Linked DNA regions of Oligoflexus sp.. The protein of the gene in region 2 interacts with the protein of the main gene of each other region in a pairwise test. Links are inferred from orthologs where the notes say so. Each region holds a gene or a part of one and is shown on either strand. Other genes may lie near its edges.

Region 1 (7,365 bases), on a different replicon or contig from region 2:
GCTGGTTAAAATTGGCTGGTTTTATAGGTTTTGTGGGCTAATTGGCACCCGGAATGGGGTTCCGGGTCCCGCTCGGAGCTGACTGTCGCCGATTAGTAGCACATCAGCTGGCCTTCAATTTTCACGACGCGCGAACCCCCTGTCTTATAGCATTTCAGGATGGCTCTTTTATAAGCCCGTTCTTCCGTCGGGTTGATCGGCTCCGAACCACCTTCATTGCCGGAAACGCCGTCTGATCCACCGCCGCCGCCACCGCTCTGGCAAGCGCCCAGGGCCAGACAAAGAAATATCATAGGACCAAAAACCAAGGTGCGCATGGTGCCTCCTTAGGACTCTATTCCTCTTCTATTGTAACAGGGTCCGAGGTGCGCACAGTGGGCAGAAACTGCCGGGATGCAAGGGCTTAGATGGATTTGGTGGAGGCCGTGTAGTGCAGCGAAGTCGAAGGGCTGTTCTGCATGACGAGCTGCTCGCGATCGACTTTGATCAACGCTTCAAAGTAAGGCGTAACATCCGCGCTCTTTTTATCCTGCAGATTGCGAACGATCAAAAGCAGCTGACCTTCTTCCTCTTCGGCCACTGCAAAGTGTCCCGCTTGAACGCTTTCCTTCTCACTCGGTTGCAGGCAGGCGGCATCCGCAAAATAATGCCTGGCGAAGGTCGTAGTAGCATCGGCGGCGAAGCTCAGCTTTTCTTTATAGAAACCATCCTTCCCGCTGATGCAGGTCGAAGTGAATTCACGATGAAGCAGCGGCGCTGCGAGCTGACTCACGCTGTCTTTTTGCGTGGAAGTTTTTACAATTTTTTGCGAGGCAGACACCGAAGGAGCCGACGAAGCCTTGGGGAAGAAAAAGGCCGCAGCTCCCAAAAGGGACGCGGCCGTGAAGAGGGTGATATGGACTCGTGCTTTCATGTAGGGCTCCGACTATCATCAAACAAAGGGTAACGCGGGCGGTATGAGGACGGGATGAGTTGAGTGATATTGCACTTTTTTTTGTCAGGGAGGGCGAGGCATTCGCTATTTTTATACACCTGCAAGGATATAAAATGAGGAACTTTCATTTTTATACTCCCCTGCTTATATAAAATATCTATTTTGTACCCTTACAAGGTCATAAAAGAGGTGTTACCATCATTATAGCTCCTCGTCGGGGGCTAAAAATGATGCTGCACGAGGCCAAAATGAATAAAAACAACGAGATAAAATCCAGGAAGCGAGCGCCTCGAAGAAAAGTTGAGGAGATCCTGGAAACCGCTGGGCCGGTCGCCACATTTGTCCGCATGCGAAGGAAAGAACTTGGCTATACGCAAGAACAGCTCGCCCGTCGCAGTGGATTGAGCACAAAATTCATTCGTGACCTCGAACTTGGCAAAGCCAGCGCGAAGATGGATAGTGTGAACAAGATTCTGGCTTTCTTTGGGCATGAACTGGCGCCACGGCCGATCCAGAAAGAGGATTGGACATGACGCGACAGGCAAGAGTCTTCTTCAAAAATAAGTTTGCCGGCATCATTCAGGAAACGGAAAGCGGCACGTATCTCTTCACTTATGATAAGTCTTACCAGCAGCAGCCCGGCGCTCAGGCCATCAGTCTCACCTTACCCTTGGACACTGAAGTCCATGAGTCCAAATTCCTCTTTCCAATTTTTGACGGACTTATCCCGGAAGGGTGGTTGCTTGATCTCAGTACAAAGAACTGGAAATTAAACCCTAAAGACCGGATGGGTTTGCTGCTGGCAGCATGTCGCGACTGTATCGGCGCTGTGCATGTTCAGCCGCTGTCTGATGAGGATCAGCCATGAATCCTTATAAAAAATGCCTGGTGTGTTACCAGAGTTTGGTCGATCAACTCTACCATCCCCAATGTGCTCGAAAGCTATTCGGAAAAAAAGTTATACCTACTCTCGATCTTGACCAAAATGATATCGACGAACTCGCTGGTGCCCTGATCAATAGGCGCCTGGCCATGACAGGCGTTCAGAGAAAACTGTCTTTGCAGCTGGAATCACTATCCACGCAAGCCACAGATCGGCTTACCCTTGTGGGATACCTTGGTGGGAGCCACATCCTCAAACCCCCGGCCCCAGAGTATCCTCATATGCCCGAGGTGGAACACCTGACGATGCACCTGGCTGAAAAATGCGGGATCAAAACCGCGCCCCACGGGTTAATAATCATGAAAGACGGACAGCTCGCCTACATCACGAAGCGATTTGATCGTGAAGGGAAAAAGAAAATCGCAGTCGAGGATCTTTGTCAGCTCTCGGAAATGATGACTGAACACAAAGACAAAAGCACTGCGGAACGAGTCGGAAAAGTCATAAGGCGTTATTCATCCAATCCCGGCGACGATGCCCTTCGCTACTTTGAAATTACAGTCTTTTCCTTTTTGACCGGCAACGCCGATATGCATATGAAAAATTTTTCCATGATAACGGATAAACCCGACCGGGTGACCCTCTCGCCCGCTTATGATTTGCTCTCTACGCGTCTCTTGATCAGTGAAAAGGATGATCCCGAAGAACTTACGTTATCGGTCCAAGGAAAGAAGTCTTCAATGAAGAGATCCAACTTTATTTTTCTTGGGGAAAATCTCATGATCCCGGAGAAAGCGATCCTGGGTAGGCTTGAAGAATTTATCGAAAGCCAGGACGTTTTGATGGACGCCATTCGTCAAAGCATCCTTCCTGAACATATCAAACAGGAGTACCAGCGTTTGATCAGTATTCGGTTCAGTAGAATCAAGGATTCCTGAATCCAGGGCAAAAGCAAAGCGAGCGACAGAGGTAGCCGTAGTTTTGCCCTGATATCGAACTGTCTTCGGTCAGGACCCGATCTGCACAAGCACCTGGCCGACCACGACCTGGGCGCCAGCAGCGATTTGAACGTCCTTCACTGTACCTGAACTGCGCGCGAAAATTTTATTCTCCATCTTCATCGCCTCGATCACAAGGACCTCGTGACCGCGTTCAATCACCTGACCGGGCTCGACATGAACTTTCAGCACCTTGCCCACCATCGGCGAGCGGATGACTTCACCCGCGGCGCCGGCGCCGGCCTTGCGACCGTTGAGGCCGGGCACCTGGATGCCGACTTCGCCTTGGAGAATACGGGCGAAGCCTTCGGAGCCGCCGACGTATTCCAAAAGGATCTCGGTGAAAAGATCACCGGGAAAACGCTGGCTCTTCACCGCGCGATATTTCAAGGGGACTTCCGGATGCTTCGCGGACTCGCGCACGAAAAGTGTGCGAAGACCGGGTTCCCAGCATATTTCCATGGACTCTGTGCCGACCTGCGCGGGACTCCAGACGCCGGGAGTAATGGCGTCAGGTAAAGTGACTTCCGTGCCGGCGCTTTCCGTTTTACTGCTCCATTTCATAGGACTTCCTTCCTTTAATGCCGACAGGATTCATGGCGCGCTCGCAGCTGCCACTGCGAAGGCAGCGATACAGCGTTTCCAGAGCGACCGTCGGCTTTCACCTGGGCCTGGAAGGCTGTAAAGAGCCGACTGTATTTTTCATCAGCCGGACCGCCTTTCAACGCCGTATCAATTTCCTTCTGATGCAAAGCCAGGAATCCAGTATCAAACTCACCGGAAACAAAGGCCGGATGCTTCAGCACCACCTCATGGAATTTCGCAGTGGTCGGAACGCCATCGCATTCGAATTCAGACAGCGCCCGCAGCATACGCTGAATCGCTTCATCACGATCGGCACCGAAGCTGATGAACTTCGCCACCATCGAATCATAATCCGAAGGAATCGTATAACCCGCATAAATATGCGTATCGACCCGCATCCCGGGACCGGCCGGCAGATGCAGATGCGTGATCTGCCCTGGATTCGGCATGAAGTCCTGGGCGGGATCCTCGGCATTGATCCGCGTTTCAATCGACCAGCCGCGGATTTTAATATCCTCCTGGCTCAGACGGAGTTTGCCGGTCGCGGCCACGCGGATCTGCTCCTGAATCAAGTCCACGCCCGTGATCATCTCGGTCACGGGATGCTCGACCTGGATGCGCGTATTCATTTCCATGAAGTAGGCGCGATCAGGGGATTCACAGATGAATTCCACCGTACCGACGCCTTCATAATCCGCTGCCAGAGCCGCACGCACAGCGATTTCACCCAGCTGCTGGCGCTGCTCATCATTCAGAAAACGACTCGGCGCTTCCTCGATCAGCTTCTGATGGCGTCTTTGCACCGAACAATCGCGCTCGAAAAGATGCACACCCGTTTTTCCATCACAGAGCACCTGGATTTCAATGTGCCGCGGATTGCTCACATAGCGTTCCGCAAACACAGTATCATCCCCAAAATAGGATATCGCTTCGCGCTTGCAGGCCTCGAAGGAATCTTTCAGTTCCTCGTCCTTCCGCACGATGCGCATCCCGCGACCACCACCTCCCGCAGCGGCCTTCAGAATAATGGGATAGCCGATCTTTTTCACCAGCTCCCGCAGCTCGTCCACGGAGGCCAAGGCACCATCACTCCCCGGCACGCAGGGCACGTTATGCTTTTTCATGATCGCCTTGGCTTGAACCTTATCGCCCATGAGATGCATCGCATGATCGGACGGACCGATGAACTTCACGCCCATCTTCGTAACAGCCGCACAGAACGCGGCATTCTCGGATAGAAATCCATAACCCGGATGCACGGCATCGGCGCCGGTCAGCCGAATCGCCTCCAGGATGGCCTCGACATTCAGATAGGTATCCTTCGAGGCGCGACCGGGCAGACGAACGGCTTCATTCGCATATTTGCGGTGCAGACTGCCGGCATCCGCATCCGAATAAATAGCAACGCTGGGAATTTCCAGATCGCGGAGCGTCCGCATGATGCGCAGCGCAATTTCCCCGCGATTGGCAACCAGGACTTTGTTAAAAAGAGGCTTTTTCATCGCGTTTTTCTCTTAAAGAGGGATATTGCCATGCTTGCGCTTGGGCGTTTCAACCCGCTTGTTCATGCTCGCTTTCAGGCCATCCAGAAGATAGCGCCGGGTTTCCTCGGGAAAGATCACGCAATCAATATACGCGCGATCCGCAGCCTCATAAGGCGTCGCGAACTTCGCCGAATAGGAATCCACCAGCTGCTTTCTCGTTTCATTCGGATTCGCCGCGCTCACGATTTCGTTGCGGAAGATGATGTTACACGCACCCTCAGGACCCATCACCGCGATCTCTGCCTGCGGCCATGCGAGGTTCAGATCCGCACCGATGTGCTTGGAGTTCATCACATCATAGGCGCCGCCATAGGCCTTGCGGGTAATTACAGTGAGGCGCGGAACCGTCGCTTCACTGAAGGCATAAAGAAGTTTCGCGCCATGGCGAATGATGCCGCCTTTTTCCTGATCGGTTCCCGGCAGAAAGCCGGGCACATCGACAAAGGTCAGAAGCGGGATATTGAAGGCATCGCAGAAACGCACAAAACGCGCGCCCTTCACCGAGGCATCTATATCCAAACAGCCGGCCAGATGATTGGGATTATTCGCAACGATCCCCACCGCGTGACCGCCGAGGCGACCAAAGCCGATCAGCATGTTGGCAGCATACTCTTCGCGAAGTTCAAAGAAACTGTCCGGATCCAGAACCGTCCGCACCACTTCACGCATATCATAAGGCTGGTTCGGGTTATCCGGCATGATATCGCGCAGCTTTTTCTGAGCATCCGCGATGCGGCGCTGGGTATTCGGATCCTGATCCAGAGCCTGGAACGGCGCCGTATCGAGGTTATTGGAAGGCATATAGCTCAGCATTTTCCGAAGCGCGAGCAGGGCATCGCCTTCGGAAGCCGAACGAAGATCCGCGACGCCGCTGGTCGCGGTATGGGTCTGGCTGCCGCCGAGTTCTTCGAAGGTCACCTCCTCACCCGTCACGGTCTTGATGACTTCAGGGCCGGTGATAAACATGTGGCTCGTCTGATCGACCATCAAGGTAAAGTCGGTAATGGCCGGTGAATAAACCGCCCCACCCGCACAGGGGCCCATAATCAAAGAAAGCTGCGGCACCACGCCCGACGCCTGCACGTTCCGATAAAAAATATCCGCATAGCCGCCGAGGCTCGCCACGCCTTCCTGAATCCGCGCGCCACCGGAATCGTTCAGCCCTATCACCGGCGCTCCGTTCCGCACGGCCATATCCATGACCTTACAGATCTTCTTCGCGAACGCTGCGCTCAGACTGCCGCCGAAGACGGTAAAATCCTGGGAGAAGATATAAACGAGACGCCCTTCCACCGTTCCAAAGCCGGTGATGACGCCATCCCCTAGAATGCGTTTCTGCTCCATGCCGAAGTCCTGGCAATCATGCGTGACGAAGGCATCGAGTTCGGTGAAGGAACCGGGATCGAGCAGCTGATGAATGCGCTCGCGTGCTGTCATCTTGCCTTTTTTATGCTGGGCTTTGATGCGATCCTCGCCGCCGCCTTGGGCTGCTTCAGAACGCAAGGCGTTGAGCCGATCAAAGGCCTCTTGCCTTTTCGTTGGGGGTGTATCGAGCATCTGTTTATCCTTCAATTGGTTTGCCGACCTGGGAATTCGAGCCAAAGATCGGGTATGAACAGGTTGCGATAGAAATCTTCCAGATCAGGCAGCGTGTCCTGCGCTTCCTTTTCCTTCGGCAGACGGGATTCTGTCTCACGACCACCGATCCAAATCAATTCACCGTTATTGGTGTCGATCAGAAGAAGAGCAATCCTGGCCCGACGGAAATTGAAGAGCAGCCCACGATCATTGAGCGTGCCCTTATCCGCTTCGATGACAAGAGGCAAAAGAAGAGCATCCGATTGCGATGCGCTGCGGCTGAAATTGGTGAGCCAGGCGCGCCAGTCAGGACGCGGAGCAATCACCTCGCGATAATAGCTTGCGGGATGCTGACATGACTCGCAGGCCTGACCGGGACGGAACCACAGCTCGTCGATTTTTGTGAGGAGATCCGGCTGCTGACTCTGTTCCAGAAGTTTGAGCACCACACGCGGGCTGATGCCGCGCATGTAAGGCTGGCCATCAAATCCCTGCAGGACGTACTGATCAAATTTTTCACAAAGGGCTTTCAGATCTTCGGGGGAAGCCTTGAGCTCCGGCTGATTGACGAAGCGCGCGCCCTGCGGCCAGGCTCGACAGGGAACCACGGCGATCCTTGCGGGAATGCGGGCGAGTTGTTCGGCCTGTACGCCGTAGTCGCCCTTTTCAGGGGTCACGCATTGCGTCTGAAACAAAGTAAGGAACAGGAAGATTAAAGCGAGGCAGCGTCTCAAAGCATGTTTCCTTTCGCGCGTGATCCTCTTTTGACTTGTCTTCACAAGGTTTATCAAAAGCCAGGACCGGGATCCAGCGAAAGAACGGTTTCGGTGCCATGTCCAAGGA
Region 2 (7,389 bases):
CAGGAATCAGGATGCGAAGAAGGATCACTATAACGATTTGCAGGATGTCTATCGTCCCTCGCACGCCGATTATACGACCGATGCGAAATACGGTGTGAAAGCACCCTCGGGCGGGGGTCGTGCGAGCGCGCGGGAAACCATCGGTCGTGTGGCTGCAGCTGCGGTCGCGGAACTTGTTTTGCAGCAGCTGATCCCTGGTTTTAAAGTGGTCGCGTATGTCGATCGCGTGAAGGATGTGCAGGGCCGCACGGATTATGGTGAGGCGCTCACGCGGGATAAGGTCGAGGAACACCCGCTGCGCTGTCCCGATGAAGCCCAGCGCGATGCCATGGAAAAACTGATCATTCACGCCAAGAAAACCGGCGACAGCGTTGGCGGCACTATCTTCTGCGGCATCAGTCAATGCCCTGTGGGACTCGGTGAGCCCGTCTTTGATAAACTCGAAGCCGATCTTGCAAAAGGCATGATGAGTTTACCCGCGAGCAAGGGTTTTGAAATCGGCATGGGTTTCGCGTCCACCTATCTTTATGGATCGGAACACAACGATGCCTTTGTGAATCGCGAGGGGAAAATCCGCACCGAGAGCAATCGCTCCGGCGGCATTCAGGGCGGTATTTCCAACGGGGAATACATCTATATGCGCGTGGCCTTCAAACCCGTGGCCACCATTTTTAAAGACCAGCAAACCGTCGATCGCCAGGGTCAGGAACTCGTGATGAAACCCAAGGCGGGTCGTCATGATCCCTGCGTTCTGCCGCGCGCTGTGCCGATGGTGGAAGCGATGGCTTTACTCTGCGTGATGGATCATGTCCTGAGGCAGCTGCCCTTCGCTCATCTGCGCGGGCCGCATCACGTTTAAGTCCAGAATGTAAAACGCCGATGCGCGCATTCCAATACCACGTCATCACCCAGCTGCTGGGTGCTGACGAGCTGGAAATCATGCCGCGCGTTCAGATCCAAAAGCGGATTGGTCGGCGGTGCGCTGGCTCCATCACGCGCATCGAGTCGTCCGATGCGATGCCGACTCCCCCCTAAAATTCCCGTGCGCACAAAAACCTGCAGCGCATCCAAAAGTTCATCCCGCACCAAAAGCGTCAGGATTTGCGCGCCGCCTTCCACCATGATGGATTGCAGCTCGCGTCCAAGGCGCGCACGATGCTGATGATCAAGAAGTCGTAAAAATTCCAGCCAGGAACATTGAGGCGGCATCAAAACCGGCTCGATGACATCAGAAAAGGCATCCATCCACGGCGCATGCCTCCAGTTGGGAGCCTCGACTGCATAAAAAAGGACGGGACCTTCCGGCTTCAAACCACGGCGAAGGTTTTGAAAAACCTCGGGCTGTCCGGTCGCCAGGCGGCCTTTGGGATCAAAAATAATTTTATGCGGCTGCCGATGCAAAGGCGGAGCGGCATCCCTTACGGTCAGACTCGGGGCATCCGCAAGGGCGGTGCCGACTCCGACCAGGATGGCGTCATATTTCTGCCGAAGCCAATGCGTATAGGCTCGGGCTTTTTTTCCGGATATCCATTGGGAACGACCGTGATCATCGGCCAGATGCCCATCCAAAGTCTGCGCCCACTTGCCGATCACCACCGGCCTTTGCAGCTGCTGATAGGCCAGAAAAGGAAAAAGCCAGGCGCGGCATTCGCCGCCCAGCACATCGGTTTCCACGGTGATTCCAGCCTGGGCCAGCGCCTTGAGTCCCTGCCCTGCGGCCTTGGGATGCGGATCCAGAGCGCCCACCACGATACGGCTTATACCCGACGCCAAAAGCGCTTCGGTGCACGGCGGCTGCCGACCCGTTCCGGCACAAGGTTCCAAGGTGACATAACACGTCGCGCCCTTCAGAAGACTCCGATCGGTCACCGCATCCAGCGCCACCCGCTCGGCATGCCGGTCCCCATAGGCCAGGGTTGCTCCCTTACTGATCAGGCGTCCATCTTTCACCAGGACCGCTCCCACAGGGGGATTCGGGCAGGTTCGGCCAATGCCTTCCATGGATTCCAAAAGGGCCAGCTGCATCCAGGCCTCGTCATCGAGGCGAGTCGGGAAATCCTGGCCCACGGCGGCATCAAGCGCACGGGGTATGTAACCTCCGAAGCCAAAACCAGCCTTGAGGGGATGTAAAGTATCGGCTTTCAACGCGTCCATCCGTACTTAGCAATTTCTCATAGGCCCCGTCCGGGGCTCTCATAAAGTCCACCATATCTTATTTTCATTTCATGATCAAAGTTGCAGAATGTGGAGAGTTTGGAAGCTCAACCATTTCGAGAGAGGTTCATCAGATATATGTTATCCAGGAAGTTCAGCCTGACTTTTCTCAGTGCCGCCTTCATCAGCTCATCACTGTTGGCTGCTCCTTATCAGCTCCCCACGCCGGATCGCGACAAATATTCCGATAATGTGCGCGCCCTGCAGCAGATTTCGGCTGGGGTTTCTGAATTGTCCCAGGCCACTGGCAAAGGTGTGGTTCTGATTTCGATCTCCAAGATAGTCAAAGGCCATCCTTATTATGAAATGGATCCTTTCGACTTCTTCTTCGGACCACGCTTCCGGGGACAACAGCCCAACAACGTGCCTGAGCAGAAGCAAAAGCAGCAGGCAGGCGTCGGTTCCGGCTTCATCATCGATCTGGACAAAGGCTATATCATCACGAATAACCACGTGATCGAAGGCGCTGATGAAATCTCGCTGAAGCTGGCCAACGGAGCCACCTATACCGGGAAAGTCCTCGGCGGGGATAAAAACACCGACGTGGCCCTGGTTCAGATCACCGATTCCAAATTCAAACGGGATGGCCTCGCCCAACTCTCCGTCGGCAACTCGGACTCTGTGAAAGTCGGGGAGTTCGTGATCGCGCTCGGCGCTCCCTTCGGTCTTGAATTCAGTCAGTCCTTTGGTGCCGTCTCGGCAACCAGTCGCGGGAATCTCAATATCACGAGCCTCGGCAACTTCATCCAGACCGATGCCGCCATCAACCCAGGTAACAGCGGTGGCCCCCTGATCAACATGGAAGGCCTTGTGATCGGAATGAACACGGCGATCTTCTCGCGCTCGGGAGCGTCCGCTGGTATTGGCTTTGCTGTCCCATCGAACCTTGTGCGCAGCGTGGCCGAGCAGCTCGTCAGCAAAGGTCGCGTGGCTCGCGGTTACCTCGGCGTGCAGCTCTCGCCGCAGGAACTCGATGACGAACTTCTGAGCGGACTCAATCTGCCGAAGGGAACCCGCGGGGCTTTGGTCGCCAAGGTCGAACGCGGAACACCTGCAGCGAAGGCCGGTCTGGAATCCGGCGATGTGATCATCGAAGTGGCTGGACGTCCGGTCACGTCCGGCCAGGAACTTTCGAATATCGTCGGTCTATCCCCGCCTCAGGCCAAAGTTCCTGTCACCTATTTCCGTGGCGGCAAGCAGCAGTCGACCACCGTGGTCCTCGGTGACTTCGATCAGGATAATCTTATCGCCCAGCGAGGCCGCATGGAAAACCCCGCACCGGGCAATAGCGGGGGCAGTGCCAGCAATGCTGAATTTCAGGCAGGCCTGAAAATTGAGCCGCTGAACAAGCAAAAGCATGCCGATTACATCGAGCAGTTTGGAATCGATAGCAACGCGGGTCTCCTCGTTCTGGATGTCGATCCGAATTCCAAGGCACGCGCCTCGGGCATTCGCCCTGGTGATGTCCTTCTGAAAGCCAACCAGACTCCGCTGAAATCCGTCAAGGATCTCGTGGATGTCTTCAAGTCCAGTAATAAGGTTCTTCTGCAGTTGGAACGCAGCGGTAATATCCTCTTCGCGTCCATCCGCAAGTAAGGTGTCGCCTCGGTTCCCTTTGCCTGCGGTAAAGGGAATCCTTTCCTTCTTCCTCCCCTCCGCCCGGCAGTTTCTGCCTCCCTATTTTGGAATGATTCCACCGATACAGAAAGGTCCATGGCCAGGCTTTCATAGGATGAGCATGCTGCGCTGGATCTTTATCATTCTTTTTGTGCCCTCGACGCTTCATGCGGCCGAGCCCTGGGTTCCTGCGCCCGATTACTGGGGGCCCGAGGATGCGGAAGGTTTTCTGCGGCCCTTGGCGTCCAAGGCTGAGGCACCGACCAGCCGGCCACCGTCCATGGACCTTCAGGTGATGGCCCTGAATAAAAAAGGCTTTCTGCATCGCACGCGCCGCGCGGCGGAACCCCTGGGGGAGCAGCAACTTCTGCTGCAGGATTATGCGCGGATTTATAGTCCGAGCCAAAGCTTTGTGGCTCTGAAATACGGTGATGCCGCCCTTATGATTCTGCATTCCCATACTTCGATCAGCGTCACGCCGTCAGATGGCGTCTGGGTTTTTGCCTTCACAGGCGAACGCGGTCTTGCGCGGATTTCCACCCGCGGCTATCCCCTGGCTCTTTCATTGCAGCCTGCTGATCCCCAGACGGCTTGGAAGAATGCGGAGCTGGAGCTGGCTGCCGATTCCGATCTTTATGTGAAATATGACCGCGATACGGTCATCGCCTATACCATTCGCGGCCACATGACTTCGCGCTGGGAGACGACGCGACCTTTGGAATCCATGCGGCCCGAGGGTCTTATTTGGGAATGGGAGCAAAAACAGCTGCGCCGCGTGCCAGGGAAACCCTATGAAATTCAGGTTTTTGCAGGCCAGGAACTGCTGATGGAGGCCGACGCAGCCTATCACTTCCAAATAGGTCTGCCGCATGCCGATACCTGGCAAAATGCGATGGCGCGCACATCCCCTCAGCTGATGGAAACCACGGACACGAATCAGCCTTTGACGGCGGCACTGCTTGAACTTCGGAAGAACTGGCTTAAAAACATGATGGGCCCTGTCACGGCGAACAAGGAAAATCTCTACCGACTTTTGCAGGAAGGTCAATGGGAGGAAGCCTATGAGCTGGTGAAGACCGCTGAATCGGACGCGGATCTTGAATATAAAGCGTTGGCCGCCATCTGCCTTTATCGGCTGCAGCAGGAAGCCTTTGCCGATAAAAAGCAGAGCGGGATTGATAGCAGCAGCCTCTGGGCTGATATTACAAAGCAGGAATCATTGCGCTCAAGGCTGCGGCGCAAAGCCCGACGGGATGTGAATGCACCCGGAGATTTCCGTCATGCGCGCATACCCACCGATGAACTCTATCTGCTGGCCACCAATGAGCAGGCGCGAGGCCGCTGGCGTTCCGCTTTGGATCTTTGGGAAAGGTGGCAGGACAGCGCGAATCCTTCACCGCTTCAGGAATCTTTCGAGGAATGGCAAAGGCACCTTGATGGCAAGAAACCCTGGAGCTATGCCGCAACTCTTGAACTCGGGTGGTCGAATAACGTCCTGCATCTTCCTTCCGACGAGGCCGCGCCTCCCGAAATTGGGCACCGTTCGAGCTGGCTCGTCCGCTCGTCTCAAAAGCTGCCTTATCTTTTGGAACGCAGTGCAGCTTTTTCTGTGCGACTGGAGCCTTCACTCCAGTTTGCCGTCTATCAGCACACGGGTCTCGCGGATCTGCAGCGTTTCGAAGCCGTCCTGGCTCTGCCTCTTGGAATAAGCCTGCCCTTTGACGGGCAGTCTCTGCTTATCAAACCCTATATTTCTAGGCTTTCGCAAGGATCCGGTGGGCTGGATAGGTTCGGCTATGAGATGGCGTGGACACTGCCGATCGGCAACATGATGCCGGAATTCATCTGGGCCCAGGAACAAAATCTCGACTTCGCCCCCACCCGCGAACATCGACTGGATGCCCTGACGGGCGAGCGTGTGGGCATTCTGGACCGCAGTGTTCGGCTTCATAGTCTTGGCGTCCGCAGTGGTGCTATCGAAGCGTTTTGGCAAATTTGGGACTATCGTTATGCGGGGTCTGAAGAGGATGATCGACAGCGCCTTTCACTGCGTGGACAGTATCAAAGGGAATTTCCTTATGATCTTTCCCTGAATCTTCAGGGGACTCTGCATCAGGATCTTTTTTCAGGCACCCGCTCGTCGCTCACAGGTTTTGATCTGAAAGCTGATCTCAAATTTCTCTACTGGCATAGACGCGAGCCCAGCCTTTCCGTCGAGCAGAGTCTCAGACAGAGTGCAGATAAGGAAAGAAGCTATCAGGAAACCCGGATTCTTTCTGGTATTCAATATCGTTGGTGACGACAGGGCGTAAGATGTTCTAGGATCCTGGTCAGTTTCGAAGATGCAGAGACAGACAAAACCATGAAATGATGAAAAGGCCAGAACCCGTGAAAATATCGAGCCTAGGTCCTGTTTCGCGCCAACCACTGAAGGCCGCTGTCACCCTCGGCATGATCCTTTTTCCTCATCAGCTCCACGCCGATCAATCTGCATCGAGCGATATTTTTCCAAAACGCGGCGAAACCTTTGACCGTGAAACCATGGCGCCAAAGCTCGCCGAGCGCCTTTCCCCATGCATGACCCTCACATCCAACAAAAGTCTGCCTTCGGGTTACGGACGAATTTTTGTCAGCGAATCCGGCGAAAAACCGGAAATCAGACTCGAAAGAAGCACCAGCTCAAATTCTGAAATTGCTGCGAATCATCAAAAACTGAAAGGCAGGATACTGCTCGCGCGGATGAATTCGCGGATGGCTGGGAGACCCGTTCTGTAAGAATCCCAACCTCTGAAAAACCCCACAGGACCAGCAGACACCTCGGCGAAAATCGCAAGAATTGTTAAGCCTTGACCGGGCTTTGCAGCCACGGATTCAGCTCCTGGGGACTCCACCGAATACGGAATAGCCTAACTGTGAGGTAGCAATATGCCATCGTTCGTGATCATCATTACAGCGCTCAGTGTTCTGAGTTTTCTTTACGCGATGAAAGCTTTTCTGCACGAAGGTCATCAGCTGCAGCGCATGACAGCTCCGTTTGGAGGCAGCATCCCTCGCATGGCGCAGCAGGTCCTGCGGGTCAGCATCGCCGCGCTCTTTACGGCTCTGGCTCTTGTTTCCGTTCTGATGAGCCTGGGCCTTGTCTGGCTTTCGATGCAGCCTGGTTTCGTGGGCTAATAAAAACTGTAGGATTTCCCACTCTGTCAATCCCCTGGCGCGCGGGACCCCACAGACGCACCGTCGTCCCCTGAATTTTCTCGCACCCTTAGCCGATAAGGCTTTCAGGCACTTTACTTGCACGCACCGAAGCACCACACATTTTTTGGGGTTTGACCATGCCGCGGCTTTTGCCTGGACTGATGACGCTTGTACTGGCCATGAGCTGTCAAAAGGAAAAACTCGAAAGCACCACGGAAGAAGGCTCCGCTCCGGCGCAAGCAGCCGAGCAGCAGCCCGTGACCACGGAACCCGTGAAGAAAGAGCCGGTAAAAAAGGAGCCGGATGTCACCTGCGACAGCCTCGGCATTCCCAGCTATGAACTGTGGATCAGCGAACTTTCCA

What was found. The genes of interacting proteins can lie anywhere in the genome.
Region 1: the proteins of ribD (region 2) and VFO10_RS02205 interact in binary tests that used the Escherichia coli proteins (3 or more experiments, as listed by UniProt). The link is inferred for Oligoflexus sp. from one-to-one orthologs.

The regions. Positions count from the first base shown.
Region 1 is NZ_DASTAT010000014.1:25,379-32,743, forward strand. Bases 2,649-5,472 are described here. They hold VFO10_RS02205 (acetyl-CoA carboxylase biotin carboxylase subunit), read right to left. Parts: upstream 4,903-5,472; coding sequence 3,394-4,902; downstream 2,649-3,393. Other genes in these bases: VFO10_RS02195 (HipA domain-containing protein), read left to right, coding at 2,649-2,755; VFO10_RS02200 (acetyl-CoA carboxylase biotin carboxyl carrier protein subunit), read right to left, coding at 2,825-3,379; VFO10_RS02210 (acyl-CoA carboxylase subunit beta), read right to left, coding at 4,915-5,472. Also shown: VFO10_RS02175 (hypothetical protein), read right to left, coding at 93-317; VFO10_RS02180 (hypothetical protein), read right to left, coding at 404-913; VFO10_RS02185 (helix-turn-helix domain-containing protein), read left to right, coding at 1,183-1,467; VFO10_RS02190 (HipA N-terminal domain-containing protein), read left to right, coding at 1,464-1,802; more of VFO10_RS02195, read left to right, coding at 1,799-2,648; more of VFO10_RS02210, read right to left, coding at 5,473-6,501; VFO10_RS02215 (hypothetical protein), read right to left, coding at 6,513-7,199. UniProt on the Escherichia coli protein: This protein is a component of the acetyl coenzyme A carboxylase complex; first, biotin carboxylase catalyzes the carboxylation of the carrier protein and then the transcarboxylase transfers the carboxyl group to form malonyl-CoA.
Region 2 is NZ_DASTAT010000100.1:50,749-58,137, reverse strand. Bases 1-2,848 are described here. They hold ribD (bifunctional diaminohydroxyphosphoribosylaminopyrimidine deaminase/5-amino-6-(5-phosphoribosylamino)uracil reductase RibD), read right to left. Parts: upstream 2,146-2,848; coding sequence 856-2,145; downstream 1-855. Other genes in these bases: VFO10_RS22285 (trypsin-like peptidase domain-containing protein), read left to right, coding at 2,293-2,848; aroC (chorismate synthase), read left to right, coding at 1-859. In the rest of the region: more of VFO10_RS22285, read left to right, coding at 2,849-3,810; VFO10_RS22280 (hypothetical protein), read left to right, coding at 3,953-6,130; VFO10_RS22275 (hypothetical protein), read left to right, coding at 6,757-7,005; VFO10_RS22270 (hypothetical protein), read left to right, coding at 7,164-7,389. UniProt on the Escherichia coli protein: Converts 2,5-diamino-6-(ribosylamino)-4(3h)-pyrimidinone 5'-phosphate into 5-amino-6-(ribosylamino)-2,4(1h,3h)-pyrimidinedione 5'-phosphate.